One region of the Pseudarthrobacter sp. CC4 genome, then DNA from elsewhere that is predicted to be linked to it. Evidence: riboswitches for the same ligand, from Rfam matches in the RefSeq annotation. Region 1 holds a riboswitch; the other holds the start of a gene.
What was found. A riboswitch is a leader RNA that binds a small molecule or an ion and turns the genes downstream of it on or off. The one in region 1 is predicted to bind thiamine pyrophosphate.
Positions count from the first base shown of each region.

Region 2: linked by a shared signal. The riboswitch ahead of thiD (bifunctional hydroxymethylpyrimidine kinase/phosphomethylpyrimidine kinase) and the one ahead of thiC (phosphomethylpyrimidine synthase ThiC) in region 1 are both predicted to bind thiamine pyrophosphate.

Region 1 is NZ_JARCCZ010000003.1:319,797-326,968, reverse strand. Features, by position in the region: gene PV768_RS04265 (VOC family protein) at 1-393, opposite strand, end outside; gene PV768_RS04260 (amidohydrolase family protein) at 493-1,575, opposite strand; TPP riboswitch at 1,655-1,762, shown strand; gene thiC (phosphomethylpyrimidine synthase ThiC) at 1,757-3,577, shown strand; gene PV768_RS04250 (alpha/beta fold hydrolase) at 3,582-4,313, opposite strand; gene ffh (signal recognition particle protein) at 4,419-6,002, opposite strand; gene PV768_RS04240 (glucose-6-phosphate dehydrogenase) at 6,121-7,172, shown strand, end outside.
Region 2 is NZ_JARCCZ010000020.1:60,476-67,647, reverse strand. Features, by position in the region: gene thiD (bifunctional hydroxymethylpyrimidine kinase/phosphomethylpyrimidine kinase) at 1-1,394, opposite strand, end outside; TPP riboswitch at 1,384-1,481, opposite strand; gene PV768_RS14690 (Rne/Rng family ribonuclease) at 1,611-5,066, opposite strand; gene PV768_RS14685 (vitamin K epoxide reductase family protein) at 5,506-6,177, shown strand; gene ndk (nucleoside-diphosphate kinase) at 6,241-6,660, opposite strand; gene PV768_RS14675 (DUF4233 domain-containing protein) at 6,715-7,172, opposite strand, start outside.

The sequences.
Region 1 (7,172 bases):
GTAGAGTTCGATCCCGTTGCCTTCGGGGTCGGTGAAGTAGAAGGCCTCGCTGACAAGGTGGTCTGCGCTGCCGGTGAAGGAACGGGGTTCAAACTGCGCGGCCGTGGCGATGGTCGCGGCCAGGTCTGCCTGGTTCTCGAACAGCAGCGCGGTGTGGAAGAGGCCGGCCTCTCCCCGGCCCGGAAGCGTCAGGCCCGGAGCGGGAGCCAGGTGCACCAGCGGTTTCTGCAGCCGGCCGAGGTAGAGCCCGCCGTCCTGCTCCGCGACGACCTCCAGGCCGAGGGCCCGCTGGTAGTAATCGGTCATGACCTTCATGTCGCCCACCTTGAGCATCACGGTGCCCATGGCGAGGTCGGCAGGAAGGAGGTCCTGGCGGGCGGCTGCGTCGGTCATTTGAAGGCTCCTTGTATTGGAGGCCGTCCCGTCGGCGGCCTGTCACATATTAAAATTACTTGAAGCTTCAATTTATTCCAAGTGGCGGCCTCAAATAACTCAGCGGATGATGCGGCCGCCCAGCACCACGTGTTCCAGCGCCCTGATCGTTTCCGGGGTGGTCCGCGGGTCTTCGCGGCACACCACGACGTCGGCCCGCGCGCCTTCCTCCAGGTTGTCCGCTCCCAGCCACGTGCGGGCTGCCCAGCAGGCGGCATCCAGGGCCGCAGGCATGGGCAGGCCGGCCCCGTGCAGGGCGAGGATCTCATCTGCGATCCTCCCGTGGCGGACCACGCTGCCTGCGTCCGTCCCGGCAAAGATGCGTACGCCGGCGGAATGGGCCTCCGCCACCCGTTCCAGCCTGCGTTCCCACAGGGCGCGCATGTGGGCGGCGTAGCGCGGAAACTTGGCGTCTGCCTGCTCCGCTATGTCAGGAAAGGTAGCGATGTTGATGAGGGTGGGCACGATCGGCACGCCCTGCTCCACGAACCGGGGCAGGTGGCGGGGCAGCAGCCCCGTGGCGTGCTCAATGCAGTCAATGCCGGCGTCCAGCATCTGGTCCAGGGTGTCCTCGGCGAAGCAATGCGCCGTGACCCGGGCACCTTCATCATGGGCAGCCTGGACAGCGTCACGGACGACGGCGGCAGGAAAGGAGGGCGCGAGGTCGCCGGCGCTCCGGTCGATCCAGTCGCCCACCAGTTTGACCCAGCCGTCGCCGTCGCGTGCTTGCTTCCGCACGGCCTCCACGAGCCCGTCGGGTTCGACCTCCGCCGCAAAGCCGCGCAGGTAGCGGCGCGTGCGGGCCACATGCCGTCCTGCCCGGATCAGCACCGGAAAGTCCCGGCCGCCCTGCATCCAGCGGGTATCGGCAGGTGAGCCGGCGTCGCGGACCAGCAGGGTTCCGGCGTTGAGGTCAGCCAGCGCCTGTTCCCGTGCAAGGGCGGGTTCGACCGGGCCGGCGGGGCCCAGTCCGATGTGGCAGTGGGCGTCAGCGAATCCCGGCAGCACCCAGCCGTCGAGCTCCCGCGCCGGAGGGGCAGTTGGCCGGCTGAACGTGAGCTTGCCGTCCACCGACCAGAGTCCATGGCGTACCCGGTCCGGGGCGGTCAGGACGGGTCCGCGAAAGTGAATGATGTCTGCCATCGGGCTTCCTTTCGATGCCCGGTCAGGCTAGCACCCGCAAATGTGACGCCGCCCTTCCGGGGGCGTGTGGTAGCTTACATCTTGACCACACGGGTGCCCCTGCAGGGGCTGAGATCGGGCTGACGCAGCCTGCGACCGTTGAACCTGTCCGGGTAATGCCGGCGAAGGAAGTGAGTATTCCTTGAGTACACAAAATGCACAGCTGAACCCTGCCCAAGACCGTCCGGCGATGGGAGCAGCCGGCAACCAGCCAACGGTGACCCAGTCCCTGAAATCCCATTCACTGGCCTACCTTGAGGATGCCGGCACGGGGATCAGGGTCCCGGTGACGGAGATTGCGCTGGAACCTTCCCCGAACGGGACGCCGAACAGGCCGTTCCGGACCTACCGGACGGCAGGACCTGGCAGCGACCCCGTCGTCGGCCTCCCAGCCTTCCGGACGGACTGGATCGAAGCACGCGGAGACACCGAGGCGTACAGCGGCAGGGAACGGAACCTGCTCGACGACGGCCGCTCGGCTGTCCGCCGCGGCGCCGCCAGCGCCGAGTGGAAGGGAGCGCGCCCCGTGCCCCGCCGCGCCGTCGACGGCAGGACCGTGACGCAGATGCACTATGCGCGGCAGGGCGTGATCACCCCGGAGATGCGCTTTGTGGCGCTGCGCGAGAACTGCGATGTTGAACTGGTCCGCAGCGAGCTGGCCGCGGGCCGCGCCATCATCCCCAGCAACATCAACCACCCCGAGTCCGAGCCGATGATTATCGGCAAGGCCTTCCTGGTGAAAATCAACGCCAACATCGGCAACTCGGCCGTTACCAGTTCCATCGCGGAGGAGGTGGACAAACTGCAGTGGGCAACGCAGTGGGGCGCCGACACCGTCATGGACCTTTCCACCGGCGATGACATCCACACCACCCGCGAATGGATCCTCCGCAACTCCCCCGTCCCCATCGGCACCGTCCCCATCTACCAGGCCCTCGAGAAGGTCAACGGGGAAGCCAATGCCCTTACCTGGGAGATCTTCCGCGACACCGTCATTGAACAGTGCGAGCAGGGTGTGGACTACATGACCATCCACGCCGGCGTCCTGCTGCGTTACGTGCCCCTGACAGCCAACCGGGTGACAGGCATCGTGTCCCGCGGCGGTTCGATCATGGCAGGCTGGTGCCTGGCCCACCACCAGGAGAACTTCCTCTACACGCACTTCGATGAGCTGTGCGAAATCTTCGCGAAGTACGACGTCGCCTTCTCCCTGGGTGACGGGCTGCGGCCAGGGGCGACGGCGGATGCCAACGACGCTGCCCAGTTCGCCGAACTGGACACACTGGCTGAGCTGACGGCGCGCGCCTGGGAATTCGACGTGCAGGTGATGGTGGAAGGTCCGGGGCACATCCCGTTCCACCTGGTCCGCGAGAACGTAGAGCGCCAGCAGGAGCTGTGCAAGGGTGCGCCGTTCTACACACTCGGGCCCCTGGTTACCGACGTTGCACCGGGCTACGACCACATCACCTCGGCCATCGGTGCCACGGAGATCGCACGCTACGGCACTGCCATGCTCTGCTATGTCACCCCGAAGGAACACCTGGGGCTGCCCAACAAGGACGACGTCAAGACCGGGGTGATCACCTACAAGATCGCCGCACACGCGGCAGACCTTGCCAAGGGCCACCCGGGGGCGCACGAGCGCGATGATGCGCTGTCCAAGGCACGCTTCGAATTCCGCTGGCGCGACCAGTTCGCGCTGTCCCTGGACCCGGTCACGGCGGAAGCCTTCCATGATGAGACCCTGCCCGCAGAACCTGCCAAGACCGCGCACTTCTGTTCCATGTGCGGTCCCAAGTTCTGCTCCATGAGGATCAGCCAGGACATCCGGGACGAATTTGGCTCGGCGGAGTCGCAGGCGGCCCTGGCGGCGGCCGCGGGGATGAAGGGGAAAAGCGAGGAATTCCGGGCGGCCGGCGGCAAGGTGTACCTGCCGGAGCCCCGTGTTGCCGCCGGAAGCTAGGGCGTCAGGAGGCGCGTGCCCGGACCCGGCTGGCATCGCCGATGAACGAGCGGATGATGCGGTCCCCCTCTACTGAATCCTGGGGCCGGTGCCCTCCCGCCGCAGTGCGGTGGAGGGCGCCGGTCTCCCGGAGGTAGCCCGCGATCTCTTCGTAGAGCGGCTCCCAGCCGCCCGTGAGGACGAGCGTAGGCACGCCCGGCACGATGTGCAGCGGAGCTTCCCACGACGGCACCTGCAGCCGGAGCCGCCGGGCGGACCGCTTCTCTTCCACGGTGACCGGGTGCTGCAGGTCCGTGGCGTAGACCCGGCGCACGAATTCCCGCTGGAAGTCCTCGTCGCCGAGTTGGTGCCGGACGTCCAGGAGCGGCTTCATCAGCGCAATGTGCGCCGCCGTCGCCGGCAGTTCCGCGGTCAGCGACAGGCAGGCCGGCTCCACCAGCGTCAGCGAGTAGACAAGGTCGGGGCGTTCGACGGCGGCCATCATCGCTGCGACGGCGCCTTGGGCATGTGCCACGACGTGCCCGCCGACGGCGCCCCTGCCGTCGTCGGCCAGTGACCGCAGCAGGATGCCCGCGTCCTCTTCGAAGGATGATTCCACCGGCTCTGCCACGGGATCGTAGCCGTGGCGGCGCAGGAACAGTGCGTCATAGGACAGTGCCAGGCCATGCTGGCGGGGCCAGGCCGCGGCGCCGAAGCTGCCCGCGCCGTGCACGAACACTACCCTCTGCTTGAACATGACCCAACCCTATTCCACAGCCCCGACATCCCAACTAAGTAGCGCCAAGTGTCGTTATGAACCGTCAAAACGACACTTGGCGCTACTTAGTTGGGCCAGGCGTGCTTACTTGCCGAGGAACTTGTCGAAGCCCTTGGGCAGGTTCAGCTGGGACGGATCGAAGTCGCCCGGCTGCTGGCCGAAGGCGGCGCCGGTCGGCAGAGCCTTGGCCGCGTTGGCCCGGCGGGCCTCGGCGTCCTTCCGCTCCTGGGCAGCCTTGGCGGGGTTGCCGGACTTCGCCTTCTTCTTGGGGGCGTTCTTGGCGTTCTTCCGCGCCCCGCCGCCGGCACCCGGCATGCCTGGCATCCCGGGCATGCCCGGCATGCCGCCCTGGGCCATCTTCTTCATCATCTTCTGGGCCTGGGCGAAGCGCTCCAGGAGGCCGTTGACCTCGGAGACGTGGACGCCGGAGCCGCGGGCAATACGGGCGCGGCGGGAGCCGTTGATGATCTTGGGCGCAACACGCTCGTGCGGGGTCATGGACCGGACGATGGCCTCGACGCGGTCGATCTCGCGTTCGTCGAACTGCTCCAGCTGCTGGCGGATGTTCTGCGCACCCGGCATCATCATGAGCATTTTCTTCATCGAGCCCATGTTGCGGATCTGCTGCATCTGGGCCAGGAAGTCCTCAAGGGTGAAGTCTTCCTGGTCGGCGAATTTCTTCGCCATCCGGGCGGCTTCGTCCTTGTCCCAGGATTTCTCCGCCTGCTCAATCAGCGTCAGGACGTCACCCATGTCCAGGATGCGCGATGCCATCCGGTCCGGGTGGAACAGCTCGAAGTCGTCAAGGCCTTCGCCGGTGGAGGCGAACATGACGGGTTTGCCGGTGACGGACGCCACCGAGAGCGCGGCACCGCCGCGGGCGTCGCCGTCGAGCTTGGAGAGCACGATGCCCGTGAAGTTGACTCCCTCATCGAAGGCGAGCGCCGTGTTCACGGCGTCCTGGCCGATCATGGAGTCGATGACGAAGAGGACTTCGTTGGGCACGATGGCGCGGCGGATCTGGCGCGCCTGCTCCATCATGTCGGCGTCGACACCGAGCCGGCCGGCGGTGTCCACGATGACGACGTCGTGCAGCTTCTGGCGGGCTTCCTCCACACCGGCGCGGGCAACGGCCACGGGGTCGCCGGCAGGGTGCTCGAGTTCGGAGGACGTGGCTCCCGGGTGCGGCGCGAACACCGGCACCTTGGCGCGCTGGCCCACCACCTGGAGCTGGGTGACCGCGTTGGGGCGCTGCAGGTCGCATGCCACCAGCATGGGGCTGTGGCCCTGGGCCTTCAGCCACTTGGACAGCTTGCCGGCGAGGGTGGTCTTACCGGCACCCTGGAGGCCGGCCAGCATGATGATGGTGGGGCCGTTCTTGGCGAGGCGGATCCGGCGGGTTTCACCGCCGAGGATCTCCACCAGTTCTTCGTTGACGATCTTGACGATCTGCTGGCTCGGGTTCAGCGCACCGGACACCTCGGAACCCAGGGCGCGTTCCCGTACCCGGCCGGTGAATTCACGGACAACTGGAACGGCAACGTCGGCATCCAGGAGGGCACGGCGGATCTCGCGGACTGTGGCATCGACGTCGGCCTCGGAGAGCCTGCCTTTACCCCGCAGATTCTTAAAGGTTGCTGTCAACCGGTCAGAGAGTGAATTGAACACGCGACGTGCACTTCTTTCTGTGGATGATCAAAGGCTATGAATAATCAAAGGCTGTGGATGATCGGGACTCGACTATCTAGGGTACCAAGTCGGACCCCCAAGGTGGCATGCTGGCAAAATGACGAGCCAAGCATCTGTGAAAACCCTCCTCATCCTCGGCGCTTCCGGGGACCTGACGGGCCGGCTGCTCCTGCCGGGCCTGGCGCGCCTGGTGGCGAAGGGCCACGCCACGGATCTCCGGCTCGTCGGTGCCGGGTCAGATCCCTGGACCCCGGAACAGTGGCGGGAAAGGGTTCACACCTCCTTCGAAGCAGCAGCCGGGCCCGCAGGTCCCGAGGGAAAGGACGCCCTGCAGTCCCTTGAAAAGGAGACGGTCTACCACCAGCTGGATGTCACCGCCGACGGCGCCCTGGCCTCGCTCCTTACCGCGCTGGACGGCCCAACGGCCGTCTATTTCGCCCTCCCGCCCAAGATCAGCCAGCTCGCCTGTGAAGCGCTGCGGCCCGACCAGGTTCCGGCCGGCACGCGGTTGGTGATGGAAAAACCCTTCGGCTCCAGCGAGGAGTCTGCCCGGTCGCTCAACCAGACACTGGTCCGGCTGGTTCCGGAAGACCACATCCACCGGGTGGACCATTTCCTGGGCAAGGCCACCGTGCTGAACATCCTGGGCCTGCGGTTCGCCAACAACTTCCTGGAACCCGTCTGGGACCGCCACCACGTGGAAAAAGTGGAAATCATCTTTGACGAGGACCTCGCGCTGGAGGGACGCGCCCGTTATTACGACGGCGCCGGCGCGCTCCGGGACATGATCCAGAGCCACCTCCTGCAGATCATGGCGCTGATGGCCATCGAACCGCCGGCCACGATCGGCGAACGGGACCTGCGCGACGCCATTTCCACGGTCCTGCGCGCCAGCAGCGTCCCGGAGCCCTACGCCGGTTCCAGCCGCAGGGCGCGCTACACGGCGGGTGAACTGGCGGGGAAGGAGGTCCCGGACTACGCGCGGGAGGACGGTGTGGACGCGGCACGCGGCACCGAGACCCTGGCCGAGATCCAGGTGAACATCGACAACTGGCGCTGGAAGGGCGTCCCCTTCATCCTCCGTTCCGGCAAGGCGCTGGGCGTTAAGCGCAAGGAAGCCGTGGTCACGTTCCGCCCGGTGCCCCACCT
Region 2 (7,172 bases), on a different contig from region 1:
TCATCCGCGTATGTGCGCAGCCACTCCGCGTAGGGATGGCCCGCCGGCTCCCCGGCAGCCACGAACTGTGCGTGGAGCGTTTTGCCCACCTCCGCGTACAGCCAGAAGCAGGGCAGGACGGCTGCCGCCAGCACGGCATAACTGCCCGACGCCGATGCCGCCACCAGGTGGTCCACGTAGGACTTGGTCACGGGTCCCAGCTGCGGCTCAACGGTCCGGGTACTGAGCCAGGAGCGGTGCAGTTCAGACTCGACCTCCAGGCATTGCGCGGCGGAACGTGCCCAGAAGAGTTGCTCTGCCTCGGTGGGGGCCAGGGCACTTGTCCGCGCGAGCACCCGTGAATAACCGTTGAGGTAGATGGCGTCCTGGGCCAGGTAGTAGCCAAACTGTTTCTCGGCCAGGTCCCCGGAGGCCAGGTCCCGGATAAACGCCAGGGAATAGATGGCTTCCAGGTGCTCCTCCGCTTCAGCCCACAGCCGCGCCGCGAAGCTGCCTTCAGCAGGCTCCGGCTGAAGGTGGTGGAAGTGGTGGACTGGTCCGTTGCCCGTACCCACCTGCAGCGACTCCGAGGCCTCCAGCGCGCCGGACAGCCAGGGCTTGACCTCCCGGAGGGCTGCCTCCCAGTCCCCCAGCCGCACCTGGACTGTGGCCATGGCTGATGACAGTGAACAACCGGTGCCGTGGCTGTTCAGCGTTGCCACCCGCCTGCCCGGGACCACCACCACGTCCTGGCCAAGCGTGCCTGCAGTGTTGACAAGGGCGTCGGGGCATTCGTCCCCGGCCAGGTGTCCGCCCTTCACAAGCACCGTCGCCCCGGTGGCGGAAGAGAGCTCGCGGCCCTGTTCCAGGGCGCCTTCCCAGCTCTCCTGCACGTTCCCGCCCACCAGCATGGCAAGTTCAGCCAGGTTGGGCGTGATGAGGTGCGCCAGCGGCAGCAGCTCACGAAGTGCGGCTTCGGCGGATTCCTGCAGGAGCCGGTCACCGCTGGTGGCCACCATGACAGGGTCCAAAACCACGACGCCGGGACGGACTTTTTCGAGCCACGCCCGGACAGCTTCGATCACCGCGACATCACCCAGCATCCCGATTTTCACGGCGTCGATGCTGATGTCCTCACTGAGCGCGTCAAGTTGCCGGGTGAGGAAGGCAGCAGGGGGTACGTGGACGCCGCGTACGCCGCGGGTGTTCTGTGCGGTGAGGGCAGTGATGGCGGCCATTCCGTAGCCGCCGTGGGCCGCGATGCTTTTCAGGTCCGCCTGGACGCCGGCTCCGCCGGACGGATCCGAGCCCGCGATCGAGAGGACCCGGGGCACGTGCCGCCGCTGGCCGGACTGTGCTGCAGGGGCAGGGGCGCCCTGAGGGGTGGCAGCGGGCAATTCGAGAGTTGAAGACAAGAGACATCCCTTCGCCGGTGCTAGCCGGACAGGTTCAACGGGTGTGGATCTCAGCCGGCTCTGTGCGCGGCACCCCGTGTCGGTTCACCAGCCTAGCTTTTTTGCGGTACGCAGGGCGAAGGTGACGCAGTGCGACTGGTGCGGCCTTAAATGCCGGATGCCCGGCCGTCCACACGTGGTGGGCGGCCGGGCATCCAGCGTGTCGCGTGCGGTGGCCTAGAGTTCCGAAGCGGGAACCCCGACACCCAGGATGATGGGCTCCGCGGCAGGCTTGGCGTTGCCTGGCGCAGGGGCACCTGCCTGGTCAGCTTCCGGCGCCTTTGCAGAGTGTGAATGCCCTGCCGCCGCGGCGGGGACATTCTCGTGCTGCTCGACGGAGGTCTCGTTGGCCGCACCCTGGGCGCGGCTGGCGCTGCGGTTGCGGCGCGCCCGGCGCGGGCGGGACTGTTCCAGGGTGTGGTCGGAATAGTCCTTTTCGCGCAGCGCATGGGCAGCCTGCAGCGGCTCAGGCCGGACCTGCGGCGACTCCGCCTGCGGTGCCTGGACGTGCTGCGGTGCTCGGACCTGCTCCGGTTCCCGCTGCTCCTTTACCGGCGCCCGCCGTTCGGGCTGACCGGCTGCGGCTTCCGCGGCAGGGGCAGGCTCACCGAGGTGGGCGAAGGCTTCGGCGAGCCGGTCCAGCGTCAGGGCCGGCTTCGGCTGCTGCTCCTCCGCGTGCTCCACGAACGGCAGGGCAACCTTCTCCCCGCCAAAGGTGAGGACGGCGGCAGGCCGGGAGGCGTCGCCGTCGTGCTTCTCAGGTTCCGCCGGCTGGACCTGCGGAGCCTGCCGGGCCGCGGCTACCTCATCGTCGTGCAGGTGGGCGGCGTGTGCTGCCGCAGCAATATTGGCAAGGGCAAGCCTGGTGGCTTCGGCCTTCGCGTGCCGCTCGGCGTCCGTGGGGTCGGGGTGGACCGTGTGCACGTGGAGGGCGGCTGCAGGAGCAGCGTCCACCTGCTGGCCGCCGCGGCCACGGCGGCGCTTCCGGTCAGGACGGACGCCGGGCTGGCTGCTGTCCCCGCGCTGGGCCTCAGCGCGGTGGCTTTCATTCCGGACGTCCGGGCGGGCGTCCGAGCGCTGAACGTGGTGTTCGGCCGCCACGATATTGGCCCGGCGGTGCTCCACGGGGTCATCGTGGGTCACCACACCGCGGCCGGCGCAGGCCTCGCACTGCTCGCCAAACACTTCAAGCAGCCCGGTGCCCATCCGCTTGCGGGTCATCTGCACCAGGCCAAGGGACGTGACTTCGGCAACCTGGTGCTTGGTGCGGTCGCGTCCCAGGCACTCCACCATCCGACGGAGGACGAGGTCGCGGTTCGATTCCAGGACCATGTCGATGAAGTCGATGACGATAATGCCGCCGATATCGCGCAGGCGGAGCTGGCGTACCACTTCCTCCGCAGCTTCCAGGTTGTTCTTGGTGACCGTCTCTTCAAGGTTGCCGCCGCTGCCGGTGAATTTGCCGGTGTTGACATCCACAACAGTCATGGCCTCGGTGCGGTCGATCACCAGCGAGCCGCCGGAGGGCAGGAAGACCTTCCGCTCCAGTGCCTTGTGGATCTGTTCGTCGATCCGCCATGCGCTGAAGATGTCCTGGTCCTTGGTCCACTTCTCGAGGCGCCCCACCAGATCGGGAGCAACGTAGGTGACGTAGGCCTCAATGGTGTCCCAGGCTTCCTCGCCGGAGACGATCAGCTTGGAGAAGTCCTCGTTGAAGACGTCGCGGACCACCTTGATGGTCAGGTCCGGTTCGCCGTACAGCAGTTCCGGAGCAAGGATCTTGGTGGAATTCGACTGGCTTTCGATGCCTTCCCACTGGGCCCGCAGCCGGTTGATGTCGTGGGTCAGCTCTTCCTCGGAGGCGCCTTCCGCAGCGGTCCGGACAATAACGCCGGCCTGCTCGGGGAGGCGGTCCTTGAGGATCCGCTTGAGGCGGTTGCGTTCGACGTCGGGCAGCTTGCGGGAGATGCCGGTCATGGAACCGCCGGGAACGAAGACCAGGTAGCGGCCCGGCAGTGAGATCTGGCTGGTCAGGCGCGCGCCCTTATGGCCCACGGGGTCCTTGGTGACCTGCACCAGGACGGTGTCGCCGGACTTGAGCGCGTTTTCAATGCGGCGCTGCTTGCCCTCGAGGTTCACGGCCTCCCAGTTGACTTCGCCAGCGTACAGGACGGCGTTGCGGCCGCGTCCGATGTCCACGAAGGCTGCTTCCATGGACGGCAGCACGTTCTGGACCTTGCCCAGGTAGACGTTGCCGATCAGGGAATCCTGCTGGGTCTTGGAGACAAAGTGCTCGGCCAGGACGCCGTCTTCAAGGACGGCAATCTGGATTCTGTCATCGCGCTGGCGCACGATCATCTGGCGGTCCACGGACTCCCGGCGGGCCAGGAACTCGGCTTCGGTGATGACGGTGCGGCGGCGGCCCGTGTCGCGCGATTCGCGGCGGCGCTGCTTCTTGGCCTCCAGGCGGGTGGAGCCCTTGACGCTGGTGACCCGGTTGCTGACCGCGGGTTCTCCCACGGGGCGCGGGGCGCGGACGCGGGTCACCGTGTTGGGTGGATCGTCGTCTCCCCCGCCCGTCAGTTCAAGGTCCTGGTCGCCACGGCGGCGGCGGCGCCGACGGCGGGACGTCACGCCTTCGTCGGCCTGCCCGGCGGCTTCCTCGTCGGCGTCATCGGCAGCATCGGTCTCGGCATCGGAGCCTTCGGCGTCTTCGCCGTCACGCTCGCCAGTCCTGCTGCGGCCGCGGCGGCCGCGGCCACGGCGCCTCCTGCGGTTACCGGCATCGTCCGAGTCGTCCTCGGTGTCCTCTTCTTCAGCTTCTTCCGTGGCGGCCGGCGCGGGCCGGACAACAGCGCTGAGATCCGGGGCCTGGAACAGGACGGAAGTGGCGGAACCTGGCTCCAAAAAGAGGGAGCCGAAAGGGCTTGCCGGGGCGGTGGAAGCGGCAGGGGCGGCTACGGGTTCCGCGGCAGCATCGCCCTGGGCCGCTGCCTCGGCGGCGGGCGGGCCCTGCACGCGAGTGCCGTTGTCCTGCCCGGCTGCGGAAGGCAGGACCGCAGGTTCCGGTGCGGCCGCTTCGGCTTCAGCTGCGGCGACTGCCGGGTCAGCGACGGCTGCTGCTTCCGCGGCAGGTGCGGCTTCGGCGGGTGCGGCTTCGGCGGGCGCACTCTCTGCCTGCGCAGCCGCAGCCTCCACCGCAGGGGCGGAGGTCTTGCGGGTGGCAACCCGCCGGCGTCGGACGGGTTTTGCGTCCTCCGCGGCGGCTTCAGAAGGCGCGCCGGCCGCGTCGCCGGCAGCGGCAGGGGCGGCTGCCTCCTCGGCGAAGGCCGGAAGCGGCTCAGCCGGGTCAACCTTCTTCCTGGAGCGGCTCCGGCGGACGGGTGCCTTCGCCTCAGCGGCGTCGGTAACCGGCACTGTGTTTACTGCGTTCGCGCCGGATTCGGCGGCGCTGGCCCCTGCCTGCACGGAATCTGCGACCGCGGTGCCTGCCGCAACGTCTGTTTCGGCGATCAGGGCGTCACTGGCCTTGGGAGCGGCTTTCCGCCTGGTCCTCGTGGCCTTCTTCGGCTCGGCCTCGGCACCCGTGGCCGCGGCTTCATCATTAACGGCTGAAACTTGTTCATTATCCATATGTGGCAACACTCCTGCCCCTGACGTACCGCCACATCCGGCACCCATTGGGGCACATATTGTCAAAACCCGCAGGCGTTGACAGAAGTCAAGTGGATACCCCCAGGTTCGCACCGGCAGTGGGGTGCGGCAGCCCGTGGGGGCCGGCAGGATGTTCAAAAACCCGTTGTTCCACGTGTCACAACCAGGTGCCGCCCAATGGAGTTGCGGGAGGCCGGATTGACAGATCCAAAGCCTGCGCTGCTCATCATTGGCGGTCTTGCGAACAAGCCACCGGACCGGAATCCGAATGTGGATCGGGTTCCAGCCACGTTCATTCTCTCATACCCGGACTATTCCACGGCGGAAGAGGCGCTGCCTGTTCCCTCCCTGAAGGGTCTTTCCAGCCGCCGGCGTTACAATCGGGCAAGGAGCACCCGATGAAAAGGACGCCTTGCCAATGCCCAGCATTTCCCCCGTCAGCGGCACCCACGCGCCGGAACGGACTCTTGACCCGGACACCAGTGCGGCTGGAGCCCGCCCGCCCATGACCCGCAACCGACCCCTCGGCTGGCTGCTGGTGGTCACCGGGGTGGTTGGCTGGCTCGCGTCCGGAGCACTGGTCCTGGAGAAGCTGGAGGTCCTCAAGGACCCTAACCACACCACGGTGTGCGATGTGAACCCTTGGATCTCCTGCGGCCAGGTGATGCAGACGTGGCAAAGCTCGCTGTTCGGCTTCCCCAACATGTTCATCGGCATCGTGGCGTTCGCCATCACCATCACGATGGGAATGGCGCTGCTGGCCGGCGCCAACTTTGCCCGGTGGTACTGGCTTGGCCTGCAGGCCGGCGTCACGCTGGGCTTCGCGTTTGTGGTGTGGCTATGGTCGCAGGCGCTGTACGTCATCCACATCCTGTGCCCGTTCTGCATGATTGTGTGGGCGGCAATGATTCCGCTCTTCGTGTGGGTGACCATCCGGAACATCAGCGCGGGCGTGATCCCGGGACCTGCCAAGGCCGCCCGCATCCTGGGCGACTCCGGCTGGATCATCACCGCACTGCTCTACGTGGCCGTTATCGCCACCATCTTCTTCGCCTTTATCCAGGTTTTCGCCGGCACGTCAGGCTTCTAGGCCTGCGGACGGGAAAAGCCCCTGGTTCCGAAGAACCAGGGGCTTTTTGCTGTCCCCGGGCGGTCAGCCCTGGAACCAGATCTTGATCTCGCGCTCCGCGGAATCGGTGGAGTCGGAGCCGTGCACCAGGTTCTGCTGGACCTTCAGGCCCCAGTCACGGCCGAAGTCGCCGCGGATGGTGCCGGGGGCCGCCGTGGTGGGATCGGTGGTGCCGGCAAGGGAACGGAATCCCTCGATGACCCGGTGGCCCTCGAAGATCGCCGCAACAACGGGGCCGCTGAGCATGAATTCCACGAGGGGCTCGTAGAAGGGCTTGCCGACGTGCTCCTCATAGTGCTGCTCCAGGAGTTCGCGCGAGGCGTCGACCTTCTTGAGTTCGGCCAGTGTGTAGCCCTTGGCTTCGATCCGGGCCAGGATGGCGCCGGTGAGGTTGCGGGCGACGCCGTCGGGCTTGATCAGGACGAGGGTGCGCTCAGTGGTCACGACTGCTCCAATGCGTTGGGATGGGTTTCGGGGACAAGTCTACGGGGACTTTGCCTACGGGGACTGCGGCTGCTGCCCCGGTCCAGCCGCCTGGTCCGGGTGCGCCGCCTCCCACTCCGCCTGCGCGCGGGCGCGCTCCCCGGCCTCGCGGTCCAGCCGGATTCCGGTGCGGATGCCGTACCACCAGGCCGCTGCGAACAGGGCGCCGACCAGGAACATGGCGGGCTCGAAGATGCCGGTCAGGACCAGGACGAGCTGCAGGATCCAGCCCAGCCCGATGCCCCAGGGCCTGGTGAGGAACGCGCAGGCCACGATCATCACGACACTGAGCCCGATCCCCACACCGAGGATGAGGGCCGGCGGGAACTCCCCGCGGCGAAGTCCGAACACTGCCAGGGTGGCGAAGAACATGACGAAGGCTTCCAGCAGCAGCACGGTGGATGCGAACATCACCTTGGTGGAGCGGCGCTTCCTGGGCATGCCCGGGCGCCACTCACGCTGGGCTTTGGTCA